DNA from 3 places in the Azospirillum argentinense genome. Region 3 is predicted to be linked to each of the others. Evidence: predicted binding sites of a transcription regulator. Region 3 holds the regulator's gene; each other region holds the start of a gene.
What was found. Region 3 encodes PhoB, which activates phosphate uptake and scavenging genes when phosphate is short. Its sites were predicted from a motif close to TNTCATAAAACTGTCA; they were not measured.
Positions count from the first base shown of each region.

Region 1 (5,822 bases), on a different replicon from region 3:
GCATGACCCGGCCGTCGTCGTCTTCGAGCCGCCGTTTCCGATACCGCCATTTCCCTTCGTTCAGGTTTGGCATGAACGGCGCGGCGGCGATCCCGCGCACCTGTGGCTGCGCAACGCGGTCGCGGGCGTGTCGATGGCCGTGTAGTCGGTAGCTATCCAACGTCGGGGCTGCCCACGCACGTGTGCGAAGCGGGGGAGGGCTAGGGTGGGGGCAAGACCGTCACCAGAACACCGGCTTGTCGCGGAACGCCTTCCACAACCCCGGCAGTGCCTTGCGGCGCTTGTCGGCCTGCTTGGCGAGCCAGCGGGTGGTCCCTTCGGCAGCGGGCCGCTGCTCCGGCCGGTCCGCCGACAGGCCGCGCAGACGATCGCCGGCCACCGCGGCGTCGTGCTCGGCGTCCAACGCGCCCAACAGGGCGTCCAGCGCGGCGATGAAGGGCACCGTTGCGGTTTCGGCGTAGAGGCCACGGAAAAACTCCGCCGTGTGGCGCAGTTTGCGCAGGCGGCGGCGCAGCCGGTCGCGCGCCGCGGCGTCGGCACCGTCCAGGTCGCGCCCCGCCTTCAATGCTCCGGCCCTCAGGGCCTTGGCGTGCTGGGCGGCCAGCCAGGGGCCGGACAGCTCGGCCATCGGGCGGTCGAGCTGGGCGCGGACCTCCGGCGCGGCGCCGGACTGCCACGCCCCGTCCTCCAGCCAGGCGCCGAGGGCCAGGATCAGCCCAGTGCAGCGCGGCGACTGGATCGCTTCCACCGCCGCCAGCGCGGGTGCACGACGGGCTTCCCGAACCGCAGCGGTCAGCGCGGCGATTCCGTCAGCGGGGGCTTTCTCCGTCGCGGCGAAGGGCATGATCCCATGGGACAGCAGCACGTCCCAATCGCGCGCCGGGCCAAGTTGACGGGAGAACCAGCGGATGTCGTTCCCGGCTCGGCAGGCGTCCGGCGCCCCGGCGAGGGGGCGAAACAGGCGGATCGCGGTGCGCAGGCGGCGCAGCGCGACGCGCATCTGATGCAGCCCCTCGACGTCGCCACCGGCCAGGGCGCAGGCTTCGTTGGCGAGCAGCAGGCGCAGACCGTGCCGCAGGATGTGGCGGTAGGCCTCGGCCACCGTGGTGACCGGGGTGAGGCCCAGCGGCTCCGGCAGGACGGGAGCGGGCAGGCGCCCGGTGACGAGACGGTCGCCGATCTCCGCCTTGCTCTCCGTCCCGATGCGCACCGGCACCCGGCGCTGGAGCGTCAGCGCGATGTCGAACAGGCGGCCGATGCGGCCCGACTTCAGCTCAAGCTCGACCTCGCTGATCCGGGCGCAGGCGTTGCCGGCGGTGATCTGGCCGTCGTCCACCGCCACCTCGATGGAGGTCAGGGCGTCCGGGCGGACGAGCAGGGTGGTGCGCCGGAACTCCGTCGTGAACTGCGGAACCAGCGCCGCCCGCGCGTTCTCCGGCACCAGGGCGGCCACGCCCTCGGCGTCGAGGGGCGTCATGTCGGGGGCGGCCGTGGGGATGGTCCAGTCCCATTTCTTGCGGATGGCCACCGCGGCCGAATCGCCGGGGGTGGCGGCGTTGATGGTCTTCAGCGTCTGGACGAAGCGGTCGCCGTCCTGCCGCACCCGCAGGGCCACGCCCCCCAGGAACAGCCGCCGGTCCGGCGTGTCATAATAGACGGTGCGCAGGTCGCGGACGGCCGGCGCGCCCTCCGCCTTCTCCTTCAGCGCGGGCAGGTCGGCAACGCGGGACAGATCGCGCGGATCGAGATGGAGCTTCATCTCCACCTCGCGCACGGCGGAGACCGCGGTGGGTGCGGCATTCTGGGGCGCGGAAGACACGGGGGGCGACTCCTGCTCGGTTCCGGGCCTGCTCTGTTAAGGGTTGAAATACCCCATTTGGCAAAAGGGCGTTAAGAGAGTTTCCGCGGCAGGATGAAATCGGCCAGCCGTCCCGCCCCGCTGTCCAGGTCGGCCCAGCGGGCCGCTTCGAACAGAATGACGGCGCAGGCACCGGTCGGAAACTTCTCCGCCAGCGCCGCGCGGTGCCGCTCGTCGCCGCTGCCGGTCAGCTCGCGGGCGAGGTCGTGGAGGTCCGGGTTGTGGGCGACCAGCATCAGCGACGACGCGGAGTCGGGCGCGTCGCGCAGCCGTTCCAGAAGCACCCCGGCGCCGCACAGGTAGAGGCCGCGCTCGCGCTCCACCGGGATGTCCGGCGCGTCCATCACCTCCAGCAGACGGTCGGCGGTGTCCGCCGCGCGCCGGGCGGTCGAGCACAGCACCAGCCCAATGCGCGCGCCCCGGTCCTTCAGCTCGTGCCCGACCAGCCGGGCCGCCTTCCTGCCCCGCGGCGCCAGCGGGCGGTCGTGGTCGTCCAGGGAGGGATCGTCCCACGCGGACTTGCCGTGGCGCATGAGATACAGGGTCTTCATCGAGGCGGTCCCTTCCTGTCCGGATCGCGGTCCGGCGGGATGCGCCGGGGGTGCGACTGTTTTCGCAGCGGTATTATCGTGACGGCAGTATTATGCTGTCTGACTCAAAACCGTAACGTAGTTGGGGTAGGTTGCTTGGCCCGCCGACCGCGGCGGGCGGTCCGGCCCGACCGGACTGTAGCGGCACCACCCATCACGCAAAAGCCCGAGGCTGCTGTGACCGAACTTCAGGACTTGGAAGCGACCTGCATCGAAGCGGACGCGCCGGAGCGCTTCATCAACCGCGAACTGTCGTGGCTGGCCTTCAACCAGCGCGTCCTGGATGAGGCGTCCAACCCGAACCACCCGCTGCTCGAGCGGCTGAGGTTCCTGTCGATCTCCTCCAGCAACCTCGACGAATTCTACATGGTCCGCGTCGCCGGCCTGAAGGGGCAGGTGGCCGCGGGGGTGAAGACCCCCAGCGCCGAGAACCTGACCCCGGCCCAGCAGCTCACCGCGGTGAACCAGCGCATCGTCGAGCTGATGAACGCGCAGCAGACCATGTGGCGCAGCCTGAAGCAGGATCTGCGTGAGGCCGGCATCATGGTGGTCGACGCCGAGGACCTGACCGAGGGGGAGAAGGACTGGCTGGAGGCCAAGTTCCTCGACGACATCTTCCCGATACTGACCCCCATCGCCGTGGACCCGGCGCACCCGTTCCCCTTCCTGCCCAACCTGGGCTTCTCGCTGGCGCTGCAACTGCATGAGCCGGTGAAGGGGCGGCATCTCGACGCGCTGGTCCCGCTGCCGGCGCAGCTCGACCGCTTCATCCGCCTGCCGGGATCGGAAATCCGCTTCATCCAGCTGGAAAAGCTGGTGATGCTGTTCATCGACCGCCTCTTCCCGCCGTTCCAGGTCAAGGCGCACGGCGTCTTCCGCGTCCTGCGCGACAGCGAGATGGAGATCGAGGAGGAGGCGGAGGATCTGGTCCGCACCTTCGAGAGCGCGCTGAAGCGCCGCCGCCGCGGCAGCGTCATCCGGCTGGCCACCGACGCCGGCATGGCCGCCGACCTGCGCGAGTTCCTGCGCCACGAGCTGCGCGTGTCGAACGACGACGTGTTCGTCCTGGACGGGCTGATCGGCTTGTCGGACACCCGCCAGCTGATCGTCGACGAGCGGCCCGATCTGGTCTTCCGCCCCTTCAACGCCCGCTTCCCGGAGCGCATCCGCGACTTCGGCGGCGACTGCTTCGCGGCCATCCGCGACAAGGACATCGTCGTCCACCACCCGTACGAGAGCTTCGACGTGGTGGTGCAGTTCATCCGGCAGGCGGCGCGCGACCCGCAGGTGGTCGCCATCAAGCAGACGCTCTACCGCACCAGCAAGGACAGCCCGATCGTCGCCGCGCTGATCGAGGCGGCGGAGGCCGGCAAGTCGGTGACCGCCTTGGTCGAGCTGAAGGCCCGCTTCGACGAGGAGGCCAACATCCGCTGGGCGCGCGACCTGGAGCGCGCCGGCGCCCAGGTCGTCTACGGCTTCGTCGATCTGAAGACGCACGCCAAGGTGTCGCTGGTGGTGCGGCGCGAGAACAAGGCGCTGCGCAGCTACGTCCATTTCGGGACGGGCAACTACCACCCGATCACGGCGAAGGTCTACACCGACCTGTCCTTCTTCACCTGCGACCCGGCGCTCTGCCACGACGCGGCGGTGATGTTCAACTACATGACCGGCTACGCCACGCCGAAGCTGTTGGAGAAGATCGCCATCGCCCCGATCACGCTGCGCCAGAAGCTGGGCCAGCTGATCGACGCGGAGGTCGCCAACGCCGCCGCCGGCAAGCCCGCCCACATCTGGGTGAAGCTGAACTCCCTGGTCGATTCGGAGATCATCGACCGGCTCTACAAGGCGTCGCAGAAGGGCGTGCAGATCGACATGGTGATCCGCGGCATCTGCTGCCTGCGCCCCGGCGTCAAGGGCCTGTCGGAGAACATCCGGGTGCGCAGCATCGTCGGGCGCTTCCTGGAGCACGGGCGCGTGATCTGCTTCGCCAACGGCCAAGCGCTGCCCAGCCCGCAGGCCAAGGTCTTCATCTCCTCCGCCGACTGGATGACGCGCAACCTGGACCGCCGCATCGAGACGCTGGTGCCCATCGAGAACCCGACGGTGCACGAGCAGGTTTTGGACCAGATCATGGTCGCCAACCTGAAGGACGAGGCGAACACCTGGAAACTGGGCCCGGATGGCGTTTATCATCGGGTGGAGGCTGGTCCGGACGCGTTCAGCGCCCATAACTATTTCATGACGAACCCCAGCCTGTCGGGCCGCGGCAGCGCGCTCAGCAGCAAAAAGACGCCGCCGCGGTTGAAGCTGCGTACGGTCATCTGATTGAGGACATCGGTTGCTTATGACGCCGGCGCAGGAACACACGGTTGCCACCAAGGCCGTCGAGAAGGCCATCGAGAAGGTCGCCGACAGGGGCGAGCGGATCGCGGTCATCGACATCGGGTCCAACTCGATCCGGCTCGTCGTCTATGACGCTCTGAAGCGGTCGCCCCTGCCGGTCTTCAACGAAAAGGTCCTGTGCGGGCTCGGCCGCGGGGTGGAGAAGGCCGGCTGCCTGAACCCGGACGGCGTGATCCAGGGCCTGGAGGCCCTGGAACGCTTCGCCCTGCTCGTCGCGGGCATGCGCGTCGGGCGGCTGGACGTCATCGCCACGGCGGCGGTGCGCGACGCCACGGACGGCCCGGCCTTCATCCAGCGGGTGAAGGACCGCACCGGCCTCGACGTCAGCGTCATCAGCGGCGAGGAGGAGGCGCGGCTGTCCGCCATGGGCGTGCTGTCCGGCACCCCCGCCGCCGATGGACTGGTCGGCGACCTCGGCGGCGGCAGCCTGGAACTGGTGCGGCTGGAACGCGGCGTGATCGGCGAGCATCTGACGATGCCGCTGGGGCCGTTGCGCCTGATGGAACTGAACCCCGCCAAGCCGAACGGGCTGGTCCGCGCCATCGACCAGCATCTGGAGAAGCTGGACTGGCTGGCCCAGATGCGCGGGAAGCCCTTCTACCCGGTGGGCGGCGGCTGGCGGGCCCTGGCCAAGCTGCACATGGAGCATGTGAAGCACCCGCTGCACATCATCCATCACTACACGGTGCCCTTCGCCGAGGCGCGGGACTTCGCCGCGTTGATCGCCAAGCAGAGCCGCTCCTCGCTGGAGAAGATGTCCGGCTCCCGCCGCCGCATCGACACGCTGCCCTACGCGGCGCTGGTGTTCGAACGGCTGTTGCGGATGGTCCAGCCGTCCAGCGTGGTGTTCTCGGCCTTCGGGTTGCGGGAAGGGCATCTGTACGCGCTGCTCGATCCCGAGGCGCAGCGGCAGGACCCGCTGATCGCCGCGGTGGAGGATTGGGCGCAGCGCTTCGTCCGCATCGGCGACC
Region 1 is NZ_CP007794.1:1,090,670-1,096,491, reverse strand. It holds gene ABAZ39_RS19150 (LysR substrate-binding domain-containing protein) at 1-145, shown strand, start outside; gene ABAZ39_RS19145 (CYTH and CHAD domain-containing protein) at 221-1,819, opposite strand; gene ABAZ39_RS19140 (SixA phosphatase family protein) at 1,891-2,409, opposite strand; gene ABAZ39_RS19135 (RNA degradosome polyphosphate kinase) at 2,626-4,773, shown strand; gene ABAZ39_RS19130 (Ppx/GppA family phosphatase) at 4,793-5,822, shown strand, end outside.
Region 1: the regulator PhoB is predicted to act here: its motif matches at 2,510-2,525, upstream of ABAZ39_RS19135 (RNA degradosome polyphosphate kinase).

Region 2 (5,822 bases), on a different replicon from region 3:
CCATGATGGGTTGGCCATGCCTGTCCATCTGCTCGGTCACCATCTGTACGAGTACAGCAAGGGTGTCCGGCCCATGGTCATGATGACGCTCAGCACGCGGGACGCCGACACGGTGATCCGCAAGCTGGCGGAGCGGTTCGTCGACTACCACGTCCAGACGGTGACCGAGGCCAAGGTCAACGTCTTCTTCGGCAACCCGGCCTGCGTCGCGATGGTGCGGAGCGTGGTGTGCAAGCCGCTGAACCAGCTGACGCCGGAGGAGGACTTCATCCTCGGCACCCTGCTCGGCTACGACCGCGAGCAGCAGTGCCGGCGCTTCCTGGCTATGGCCCATGCCGGAAGAGAGGGGGCCGGAAGGGAGGGGGCCGGGCGGGACGGGGCGGTGTCCTGATCCATCCGTCAGGACACCGTCTCCACCATCCGGAAAAAGGCCGTTTCGGCCTCGACAGGCCGGGCCGCCGTCGTCCAGACTGCTTCCCCAAATAGAATGGAAAACAACCAAGGGGAGGCAGGGATGGCGGCGGCTCCGTCCGGGATGATGTTCGAGAATCCCACGAACGGCCAGCGGGAGGCGGTGACCAACCGCGAGATTCTCTGGGCCTTTCTGCTCGGACCCGTCTACTTCGCAAAAAAGGCCGAGTGGCTGCACGCCGCAATTCACGCGGCCCTGATCCTCATCTCCATCCCACTGTGGCCGGTCGGCGCCCTGATGACGCTGGGCGTCTGGGTCGGCTACGCCTGCGCGGCGCCGACGATCCTGGAATACCGGTACCAGAAGATGGGGTGGGAGAAGGTCGCGGGCTGAGATGTGACGGGGCGCCGTCGCTGGTGCCCCCACCCAACCCTCCCCCGCACAGCAGGGGAGGGCTTTCAAAAGCCCAGCTCAGCCGGTTACGCCGAACTCCTCGGGAGTCAGCACCAGCACGCCGTCCTCGTCGGCGAAGACCAGATCGCCGGGGTTGATGCGGATGCCGGCCAGAGTCACCGGCAGATCCTTCTGGCCCTCGCCGTTGCGGACGGTCTTGCGCGGGATCGCCGCCAGCGCCTTGATGCCGAGGTCCAGCGTGGCGAGCACGGCGGCGTCGCGGACGCAGCCGTGAATGACCACGCCCTCCCAGCCGTTCTTCACCGCGTCCTTGGCGATCAGGTCGCCCATCAGGGCGGCGCGCAGGCCGCCACCGCCGTCCACCACCAGCACCTTGCCCCGACCCGGCGTGCCCAGCACCTCCTTGACGCGGGAATTGTCCTCGAAGCACTTCACGGTCACCGCGGCGCCGCTGAATTTGCAACGCTGGCCGAAATCGCGGAAGACGGGGTCGGCGACGCGGGCGGTCTTCTCGAACCGGTCGTAGAGGTCGCAGGTGCTGTCGAAGTCGGTCATGCGCTTTCGCTCCCCTTCTTTAGGTATTGGCGAAAGAATACCCATAGATCGGCGATGGTCAATCCTCCGGGGCGGCGATGGCCCCCGTGCTGGTGCGCTCCAGGATGGCGCTGCGGCGGAAGCGGTAGAGTTCGGCGGGGCGCCCGCCGGTCTGGCTCTCATACTGGCCGGTCGGCTCCACCAGCCCGCCGGAGATCATCAGACGCCGGAAATTCTGCTTGTGCAGCCGCTCGCCGGACAGCGCCTCCACCACCTGCTGAAGCTGGTGCAGGGTGAAGGTCGGGGGCAGCAGCTCGAACACGATGGGGCGGTACTTCAACTTGCCGCGTAACCGCTCCAGCGCCGTCGCCAGGACGCGGCGGCCGTCGCGGGCCATCGGGCGGCCCAGCGCGCGGGGCATCTCCAGCCGCACCGTGCGCTCCTCCACCCCCGCCCGGCGGGCCAGGTCGTGGTCGCGGAACGCCTCCACCACCAGCCCGGCCTCGTAGAGAAGTTCGTAGCGCTCCAGCACCCGTTCGGAGTCCCACTCCCCGCCGTCCAGGGCGAAGGCCATGCGGGCGCGCTCGCCGCGGCGGGCGCGGGCGGGCTCGTCCGGCGCCGCGGCGACCCAGCGGGCCAGCGCCGGGCGGATCACCGAATCGAGCAGCGCCGGCGGCGAATCGCGCCAGTCCTCCCAGGGGAAGAACTCGTACAGGCCGCGCCACTCCGCACCGTCGATGCGCAGCGGCGCCTCGCGCAGCAGCGCCAGATAGCCGACCACCAGCGACCGCGGGCCGCCGAACAACTCGTGCGGGTCGCGGTAGCGGTCGCCGAAGCTGTAAAGCTGTTCGACATAGCGCAGGGTCAGCCCGGCCGCGTCCTCCGCCACCGCGCGCAGGCCGTCCTGAAGCGTGCGGAAGCGTTCGGGATCGAAGGGGGCGCCCGGCAGGGCGTCGCGGTGGGGCGGCGGCTCGTCGCCGCGGCGGTGCGATTCGGGAATCTCGAAGCCGCTGCGCACGGTCACCACGCGCGGCTCGGCGCCGTTCGCCGGGGACACGCCCACCGAAACGATGGCCGCCGTCAGGCCGATTTGTGTTTCCGAGCCGATCCGTGTTTCCAAGCCGATCCGTGTTTCCCCTGCCACGCGCCACCCCGTTGCCGATCCGTCGGCGGCAGGATAAGCGGCCCGCCGCGGCAAATCACCGGTCTTTCCGCCGGGTACCCCCGTGAAATCTCGCCGCAAGCCGGCCCGGCATGACACTTTTGTGACTCCCACGGGCGCCGGGGATGTTACACCAGCCGCGACGCTGAGGCTCGCGCGCGTCCGTGCGGGTCCCCAGCAGTGCAGGCCGGCGTAAGTTGGAGAACCACGCATGCTGAATTTGTTCCGGGCCCTGATGCCGCGCGAAGAACGGTTTTTCGACCTGTTCGCCGAGCATGCCCGGACCGTCGCCACGGGCGCCGAGGCGCTGCGGGCGATGATGGCCAGCGGCCAGGACCTGGAGGAGCGGTTCCAGACCATCCGCCGGGTCGAGAGCGAGGCCGACGCCATCGAGAAGGAGATCCAGCTCGCTGTCCACCGCACCTTCATCGTGCCCTTCGACCGTTCGGACATCCAGGAACTCGGCAAGCGGATGGACGACGTGCTCAACCTCATCGAGGAGACCGCGCGTCACCTCGTGGAGGCGGGCTTCACCGACTACACACCGGAAATGCACGCCCAGGCCGATGCCATCGTGCGCTGCACCGCCCGGCTGAGCGCGGGCATCCCCCTGCTCCGCGACATCCCCAAACACGTCGAGCAACTCCACGCGATGACCGCCGAGGTCTCGCGGATCGAGAGCGAAGGCGACCGGCTCCTGCGCGAGGCCAATCACCGGCTGCGCGACGAGAGCGGCGGGCTCGACTCCCCCATCACCCACCGCCACGCCCTTCAACGCGAGATCATCGAGCTGCTGGAACGCGTGCTCGATGCGTGCGAGGACGTGGCCGACACCATCGACGGCATCATCGTCGAACAGGTCTGATCCCATGGAAGCCGCTACCCTCGCCCTGCCCATCCTCATCGGGCTGATCGGCGTCGCCCTCCTCTTCGATTTCCTCAACGGGCTGCACGACGCGGCCAACTCCATCGCAACGGTCGTCTCCACCCGCGTGCTGTCGCCGCGGACCGCGGTCGCGATGGCCGCCTTCTTCAATTTCATCGCCTTCCTGTTCTTCGGGCTGCATGTGGCGACCACCATCGGCACCGGCATCGTCGGGGCGGGGGTGGTGGATCCGCACGTCATTTTCGGCGCGCTGATGGGCGCCATCGTCTGGAACGTCTTCACCTGGTGGCTGGGCATCCCGTCCAGTTCCTCCCACGCGCTGATCGGCGGCCTCGTTGGGGCCGGCGTGGCGAAGGCCGGGCTGGACGCCGTGGTGGTGTCCGGTCTGGCGAAGACCGCCGCGGCCATCGTGGTCTCGCCGGTGGTCGGCTTCCTGCTGGCCAGCGTGATGATCGTGGCGGTGTCCTGGATATTCCGGCGCAGCACGCCCTTCGCGGTCGACCGGCTGTTCCGCCACATCCAGATCGGCTCCGCCGCGCTCTACAGCCTGGGACACGGCGGCAACGACGCGCAGAAGACCATGGGCATCATCGCCGTCCTGCTCTATTCCCAGGGCCTGTTGGGGGAAACCTTCCACGTGCCCTTCTGGGTGGTCATCACCTGTCAGGCCGCGATGGGGCTGGGCACGCTGTTCGGCGGCTGGCGCATCGTCAAGACCATGGGCTCCAAGCTGACCGACCTGAAGCCGGTCCAGGGCTCCTGCGCGGAGACCGGCGGCGCCATCACGCTGTTCGTCGCGACGTGGCTCGGCGTGCCGGTCAGCACGACCCACACCATCACCGGGGCGATCATCGGCGTCGGCGCCGCCCGCCGCACCAGCGCGGTGCGCTGGGGGCTGGCGCAGGGCATCGTCATGGCCTGGGTCATCACCCTGCCGGCGACCGCCGTCGTCGGCGCGCTCTTCTACGAGCTGTCGCTGGCGCTGTGGTGACAGACCCGGCGGGGCCGGCGGGCCGAAAGGCCCGCCACCGGTTCCGCCCCGGCGGCACAAGCCCTGGAGACACGGCGCAAAACGCGAAAAGGGCGGCCCGAGGCCGCCCTTTTTCGTACCATCCGCGCTGTGTAATGGAGCGGGCGAAGGGATTCGAACCCTCGACCCCAACCTTGGCAAGGTTGTGCTCTACCCCTGAGCTACGCCCGCGCCGCTCCAGCGGAGGAGCGCCCGTATACGCCCCGGCGACGGCCAAGGCAAGCCTATTTTTTCACGCGACACCATTCCGTGCGTCGAGGCAAGGCGGGCACGGCTGGACTGCAGGCCAGGACGGGCCGCCCCTCGCCGATTGCACGAGGAAACATACCATCATATGTTAGGCTGAGGTTTCCGGAGTGAAATTACCCTTCCCTTGTTTTGAATGTCTGCGCATTCGAAATTGTTTCCTCTAACATGCCGATGACGCTCCGCAGGGGGGCTTCGATGGCCGGAACGGACATGGACCTGGGCGAATCGCAATCGATGCCCACGGCGGCGCCTCGGGAGGCGTCGTGCCGGCCTATGCCTGCGCCCAACGCCGGGTCCACCGCCGCCGATTCGCCGGATGGCGGAGCGGCCTTGCGCAACAGCGCGGAACGCAAGGTCGTCACCATCCTGTTCGCCGACATCGTCGAATCCTCCAGCATGGTCTCCGGCCGCGACCCGGAGGAAGCCGACCAGACCCTACTGACCATCCTCCAGATCCTCACCGACGCGGTGGGGCGCTATGGCGGCACGGTGGCCCAGGTGCTGGGCGATGGCATCATGGCGGTGTTCGGCGCCCCCTCCGCGCTGGAGGATCATGCGCTGCGCGCCTGCCTCGCCGCGCAGGACATCGCCCGCTCGGCCATCGATTCGGACGAGTTCAAGATGCGAATCGGCATCAGCTCCGGCGAGGTGGTGGCCCAGATCATCGAGACGGGCGTCTGGACCGACTACCGCACGGTGGGCGAAACCGTGCACGTCGCCGCCAAGCTCCAGCAGCGGGCGCAGCCCAACAGCGTGCTGCTGAGTCGCGAGACGCTGGACCTCGTGCCCAAAGGGTTGACCGTCCGCCCGGCGGGGACGCTGCGCCTGTCCGCCACGGCGGAGCCGGTGAGCGCCTTCGCGCTGGAGGCGGCGCGGGCGATGCGGCTCACGGCGATGGACCTGCTGTCGGCCGAAGGCACCCTGTTCGTCGGGCGCCGGCCCGAACTGGCGGTGCTGACCGGCGCGCTGCGGCAGGCCGAGCGGGGCCGCGGCGCCTGCGCCGTCCTGGTCGGGGAAGCCGGCATCGGCAAGTCCCGGCTGACCGGAGAGCTGATGCGCAGCGCGGAGGCGGAGCCCTTCATTACCACCATCTGGCCGCAGTTCCCGATCCGCCGCCTGGGCGACCCCGACGACC
Region 2 is NZ_CP007794.1:1,850,651-1,856,472, forward strand. It holds gene ABAZ39_RS22405 (DUF2023 family protein) at 17-391, shown strand; gene ABAZ39_RS22410 (hypothetical protein) at 515-805, shown strand; gene rraA (ribonuclease E activity regulator RraA) at 884-1,381, opposite strand; gene ABAZ39_RS22420 (NUDIX hydrolase) at 1,440-2,480, opposite strand; gene ABAZ39_RS22425 (DUF47 domain-containing protein) at 2,734-3,387, shown strand; gene ABAZ39_RS22430 (inorganic phosphate transporter) at 3,392-4,399, shown strand; tRNA gene ABAZ39_RS22435 (tRNA-Gly) at 4,535-4,609, opposite strand; gene ABAZ39_RS22440 (ATP-binding protein) at 4,961-5,822, shown strand, end outside.
Region 2: the regulator PhoB is predicted to act here: its motif matches at 2,616-2,631, upstream of ABAZ39_RS22425 (DUF47 domain-containing protein).

Region 3 (5,822 bases):
CGAGCCCGATCCGGAGGTGGTCGCCGCGGCGGAGCGCTATCTGCGGCTGCACGCGCTCGGCGACTGGAGCCTGCTGGTCATCGGCTGCTGCATCGCCATCGGCGGCCTGCTCTACGCCCGCGGCCGGATCGACCCCGACCTGCGCGCCCGCAACCGGGTGGAACGCACGGTCAACATCGCGCTGGTGATCTGCTCGCTGGTCGCCATCCTGACCACCATCGGCATCGTGCTGTCGCTTCTGTTCGAGGCGATCCGCTTCTTCGCGGTGGTCAACCCGCTGGACTTCCTGTTCGGGACGCACTGGAGCCCGCAGATGGCCATGCGCGCCGATCAGGTGGGCTCCAGCGGCTCCTTCGGCGCGATCCCGCTGTTCGCCGGCACGCTGCTGATCACCGGCATCGCCATGGCGGTGGCGGTTCCGGTCGGGCTGATGGCGGCCATCTTCATGTCGGAATACGCCAGCCCGGGCCTGCGCACCTGGCTGAAGCCGATCCTGGAGGTGCTGGCCGGCATCCCGACCGTGGTCTATGGCTTCTTCGCCGCCCTGACCATGGCGCCCTTCGTCCGCGACGTGGGCAACAGCCTGGGGCTGAGCGTCAGCTCGGAATCGGCGCTGGCCGCCGGCTTCGTGATGGGCGTGATGATCATCCCCTTCGTCAGCTCGCTGTCGGACGACGTCATCAACGCGGTGCCGCAGAGCTTGCGCGACGGCTCCTACGGGCTGGGCGCCACCAAGTCGGAGACGATCCGGCTGGTCGTGCTGCCTGCCGCCCTGCCGGGCATCGTCGCCGCCATCATGCTGGCGGTCAGCCGCGCCATCGGCGAGACGATGATCGTCACCATGGCCGCCGGCCTCACCGCCAACCTGACCGCCAACCCGCTGGACGCCGTGACCACGGTGACGACGCAGATCGCCACGCTGCTGGTCGGCGACCAGGAGTTCGACAGCCCCAAGACGCTGTCGGCCTTCGGGCTGGGTCTCGTCCTGTTCGTCGTGACGCTCACCCTCAACATGGTCGCCCTCCGGGTGGTCCAGAAGTATCGAGAGAAATATGACTGACCTCGTGGAACAGGATACGCGGGCCATGTCGGTCGCCGTCACCAAGTCGCGCTACCAGAGCGAGGAGTTCTCCGCCCGGCTGCGCCGCCGTTACGCCGCGGAGCGCCGGTTCCGGATCGCCGGGATGCTCGCCGTCGGGGTCGCGTCCCTGATGCTGGTGATCCTGCTGGGCTCCATCGTCAGCAAGGGCTACACCGCCTTCTGGCAGGCGCAGATCCGGCTTGAGGTGACCCTGGACAAGCAGCAGGTCGAGGAGCGGAACTACACCGCCCTCGTCCGGCAGGCGCTCTACGCCCAGGTCCCGGCGGCCACCGACCGCGCCACCCGCCGCTCGCTGAACGACCTGCTGTCCTCCGGCGCGCCGTACGAGCTGGAGGCGATGGTCAACGCCAACCCCTCCCTCGTCGGCACCACGCAGACGGTCTGGGTCCGCGCCGACGACGAGATCGACCAGTTCATGAAGGGCTTCATCCGGCGCGACGTGCCGGAGAGCGAGCGCCGGCTGAACGACGTCAAGATCGCCGCCATCGACGCGCTGGTCGCCAACGGCTCCATCCGCAGCACCTTCAACACCACCCTGTTCACCGCCGGCGACAGCCGCGAGCCGGAACAGGCGGGCATCCTGGGGGCCGTCGTCGGCTCCGCCCTGACGCTGGTGGTGACCATGCTGCTGTCGGTGCCCATCGGCATCGCCGCCGCGGTCTATCTGGAGGAGTTCGCGCCGAAGAACCGCTGGACCGACCTGATCGAGGTGAACATCAACAACCTCGCCGCGGTGCCGTCGATCATCTTCGGCCTGCTGGGTCTGGCGGTGTTCCTCGGCTTCTTCGGGCTGCCGCGCTCCGCCCCGCTGGTCGGCGGTCTGGTGATGGCGCTGATGACCCTGCCGGTCATCATCATCGCCTCGCGCGTCGCGCTGAAGGCGGTGCCGCCGTCGATCCGCGAGGCGGCGCTGGGCGTCGGCGCCTCGCCGCTGCAGACGGTGACGCACCATGTCCTGCCGCTGGCCCTGCCGGGCATCCTGACCGGCACCATCATCGGCATGGCCCGCGCGTTGGGCGAGACGGCGCCGCTGCTGATGATCGGCATGGTGGCCTTCATCGTGGACATCCCGGGCGGCCTGACCGACAGCGCCACGGCCATCCCGGTGCAGATCTACATGTGGGCGGACAGCCCCGAGCGCGCCTTCACGGAGCGCACCTCCGCGGCGATCCTGATCCTGCTCGCCTTCCTCATCCTGATGAACGGCCTGGCCGTCTTCCTGCGCAAGAAATTCGAGAGGCGTTGGTAACCCCATGAGCGTCCAGACCCACATCCCGGCCACGGCCATGGCTTCGCGTCCCGCCGCCGGCATCCACGGCACCAAGATGGTCGCCCGCGACGTCAAGGTGTTCTACGGGGCCAAACAGGCGCTCAAGGGCATCAACCTGGAGATCCAGGAAAACCGCGTGATGGCGCTGATCGGCCCGTCCGGCTGCGGCAAGTCGACGTTCCTGCGCTGCCTGAACCGCATGAACGACACCATCGAGAACTGCCGCGTCGAGGGGCTGATCGCGCTCGACGGCGAGGATGTCTACGGCAAATCCATCGACGCCGTGCAGCTCCGCGCCCGCGTCGGCATGGTCTTCCAGAAGCCGAACCCCTTCCCGAAGTCGATCTACGACAACATCGCCTACGGCCCGCGCATCCACGGCATCGCCAGCCACCGCGACGAGATGGACGAGATCGTCCAGACCTCGCTGAAGCGCGCCGGCCTGTGGAACGAGGTGAAGGACCGCCTGCGCGAGCCGGGCACCGGCCTGTCCGGTGGCCAGCAGCAGCGCCTCTGCATCGCCCGCGCCATCGCCGTCAGCCCCGAGGTGATCCTGATGGACGAGCCCTGCTCGGCGCTCGACCCCATCGCGACCGCCCACATCGAGGAGCTGATCGACGAGCTGCGCGAGAACTACACGATCGTCATCGTCACCCACAACATGCAGCAGGCGGCCCGCGTCTCCCAGAAGACCGCCTTCTTCCATCTGGGCGACATGGTGGAGTGCGACGACACCGAGGAAATCTTCACCAACCCGCGGGACGAGCGCACCCAGGGCTACATCACCGGCCGCTACGGCTGATCCCCGGCATCGCCGCATCCTTTCCATCAGCGAAGGACGTGAAGCATGAGCAACGAACACATCGTGCGTTCCTTCGCGCACGAACTTGAGCGCCTGTCCAATCTGATCACCCAGATGGGCGGCGTCGCCGAAGCGCAGGTGGACGCCGCCGTGAAGGCGGTGGCCCGCCGCGACGTCGCGCTGGCCGCCCAGGTCATGCAGGCCGACCGGCGCATCGACGCCTACGAGCGCGACATCGACGCCGAGGCCGTGCGCCTGCTCGCCCTGCGCCAGCCGCTGGCCCAGGACCTGCGCGAGATCGTGTCGGCGCTGAAGATCGCGTCGGACCTGGAGCGGATCGGCGACTACGCCTCCAACATCGCCAAGCGCTCGCTGGCGCTGGCCCAGGTGCCGGTGGTGCGCCCGGCGGTGGCCATCCCGCGCATGGGGCGGCTGGTCGAGTCGATCATGAAGGACGTGCTGGACGCCTACATCGAGCGCGACGTCCAGCGCGCCATCGCCGCCTGGGAACGCGACGAGGAGCTGGACGACCTCTACACCAGCCTGTTCCGCGAAGTCCTGACCTACATGATGGAGGACCCGCGCAACATCACGCCCTGCACGCACCTGCTGTTCATGGCGAAGAACCTGGAGCGGATCGGCGACCACGCCACCAACATCGCCGAGACCATCCATTATCTGGTGGTCGGGACGACGCTGCGCGCCGCGCGTCCAAAGAACGACGGCAGCAGCTTCGCCGTGGTCGAGCCGGGCGGTTCGGTCATGGATGCGGCTACGGAGTCGGTGGAACGGGGGCCAGTGGAACGGGGATTGCCGCGGGACGACGGCCCGGATAACGATGGAGCGGGACATGCCGCGTGACGGCGAGACGCGCAGTGGGAGCGGGACAAGCATGAATTCGGCGCTGAAGCCGCTCGTTCTCATCGTCGAGGACGAAGCCGACATCGTGACGCTGCTGAAGTACAATCTGGAGAAGGAAGGCTTCCGCGTGAACGCCGCCACCGACGGCGAGGAAGCCCTTCTGCTGGCCGGCGAGCAGACGCCGAACATCGTCCTGCTCGACTGGATGCTGCCGCTGATGTCGGGGCTGGAGGTCTGCCGCCAGATGCGCCGGAACAGCAAGATGCGCGACATCCCGATCATCATGCTGACCGCCCGCGGCGAGGAGGCGGACCGCGTGCGCGGCCTGAATTCCGGCGCCGACGACTACATCACCAAGCCCTTCTCCCCGACCGAGCTGGTCGCCCGCATGCGCGCCGTGCTGCGCCGCTCGGCCCCCGGCATGACCGACGAGACGCTGCAATTCGCCGACGTGACCATGGATCTGGCCGCCCACCGGGTGCGCCGGAACGGGCGCGACGTGCATCTGGGGCCGACCGAGTTCCGCCTGCTGCGCCACTTCATGCAGCATCCCGGCCGCGTCTTCTCGCGCGAGCAGCTTCTCGACGTGGTGTGGGGCCACGACGTCTATGTCGAGCCGCGCACCGTGGACGTTCACATCCGCCGCCTGCGCAAGGCGATGAACGAGGAGACGGAGATGGACCTGATCCGCACCGTCCGCTCGGCGGGCTACGCGCTGGACAGCAAGTCCATCTGACCGAAATGCGCCAAGCGCCGGCCTTGCCCTCTCCCTTAACCCTCCCCCGCTTCGCAGGGGAGGGGGTTGTTTCCCTCTCCTGCGAAGCGGGGGAGGGAAGGGGCCCACGCGTCAGCGTGGGAAGGGTGGGGGTTCCGTGTGCAATGCGAAAGCTACCCCTCCAGCAGCCCCACCGCCTCCCGCAGGATCGCCACCTTCGGGCCGAAGCGCTTCGCCGGGTCGCTGTCCTCGATGAAGCCGATCATCATGCGCAGGGCGTGCGCCACCCGCGGGGCGAGGTCGGGATGCGCGGTCACATGCTGCGCCAGATGGACCAGCGCGTCCCGGTAGGGCCGGCCCTCGAAGCCCTCCGCGGCGATCGCCTCGAAGCGGTTCGCGTGTTCGATCACCAGGCTGTGGTCCACCGGGCTGTGGTCGTCCGTCATCGCGTTCACACGAACAGGATCGCGCCGGTCTTCGGCGCGTCGTTCAGGAAGGTGACGACCCCGCCGGTCGTCACCGGCACGTCGGGGCGCAGCGGCACGCCGGCCGGCAGGCCGAGCGCGCGCAGCCCCATCTCGCAGGCCATGACCGTGACCTTGAGCATCACGCAGGCTTCCAGCAACTCCTCGAAGCCGGCCAGCCCGTTGGCGGTGAAGGCGGCGTCGCGCTCCGCCGGGCGGCTGCCGTCGTCGGCCGGGTCCAGCCGGTGCCAGCCCGGCACGCCGTCGGTGTCTCCGGCCAGCAGCGTGTTCAGGGCGCGGCCGGTGAAGAACAGTGTGACCTTGCGGTTGGTCGCCGCCGCCGCGCTGGCCATCACCAGGGCGTAGTGCACCCGGTCGAAGCCGCCCGCGAACAGGACGATAGACAGGGACTCGGGGCCTTCCATGACTAAAGGGCTCTCCCAATCGCCGCTCAGTGGGCGGACAGGTCGTGGATGGTCGGGTGGGTGCCGCACAGCGGGCAGTCCGGGTCGCGGCGCACGGTGATGCGCTGGAAGGAGGCGTGCAGCGTGTCCAGCATCATCAGGCTGCCCGACAAGCCCTCGCCGATGCCCATGATCTCCTTCAGC
Region 3 is NZ_CP007793.1:31,881-37,702, forward strand. It holds gene pstC (phosphate ABC transporter permease subunit PstC) at 1-1,060, shown strand, start outside; gene pstA (phosphate ABC transporter permease PstA) at 1,053-2,351, shown strand; gene pstB (phosphate ABC transporter ATP-binding protein PstB) at 2,389-3,174, shown strand; gene phoU (phosphate signaling complex protein PhoU) at 3,220-4,035, shown strand; gene phoB (phosphate regulon transcriptional regulator PhoB) at 4,067-4,771, shown strand; gene ABAZ39_RS00155 (hypothetical protein) at 4,924-5,196, opposite strand; gene ABAZ39_RS00160 (DsrE family protein) at 5,202-5,639, opposite strand; gene ABAZ39_RS00165 (HesA/MoeB/ThiF family protein) at 5,666-5,822, opposite strand, start outside.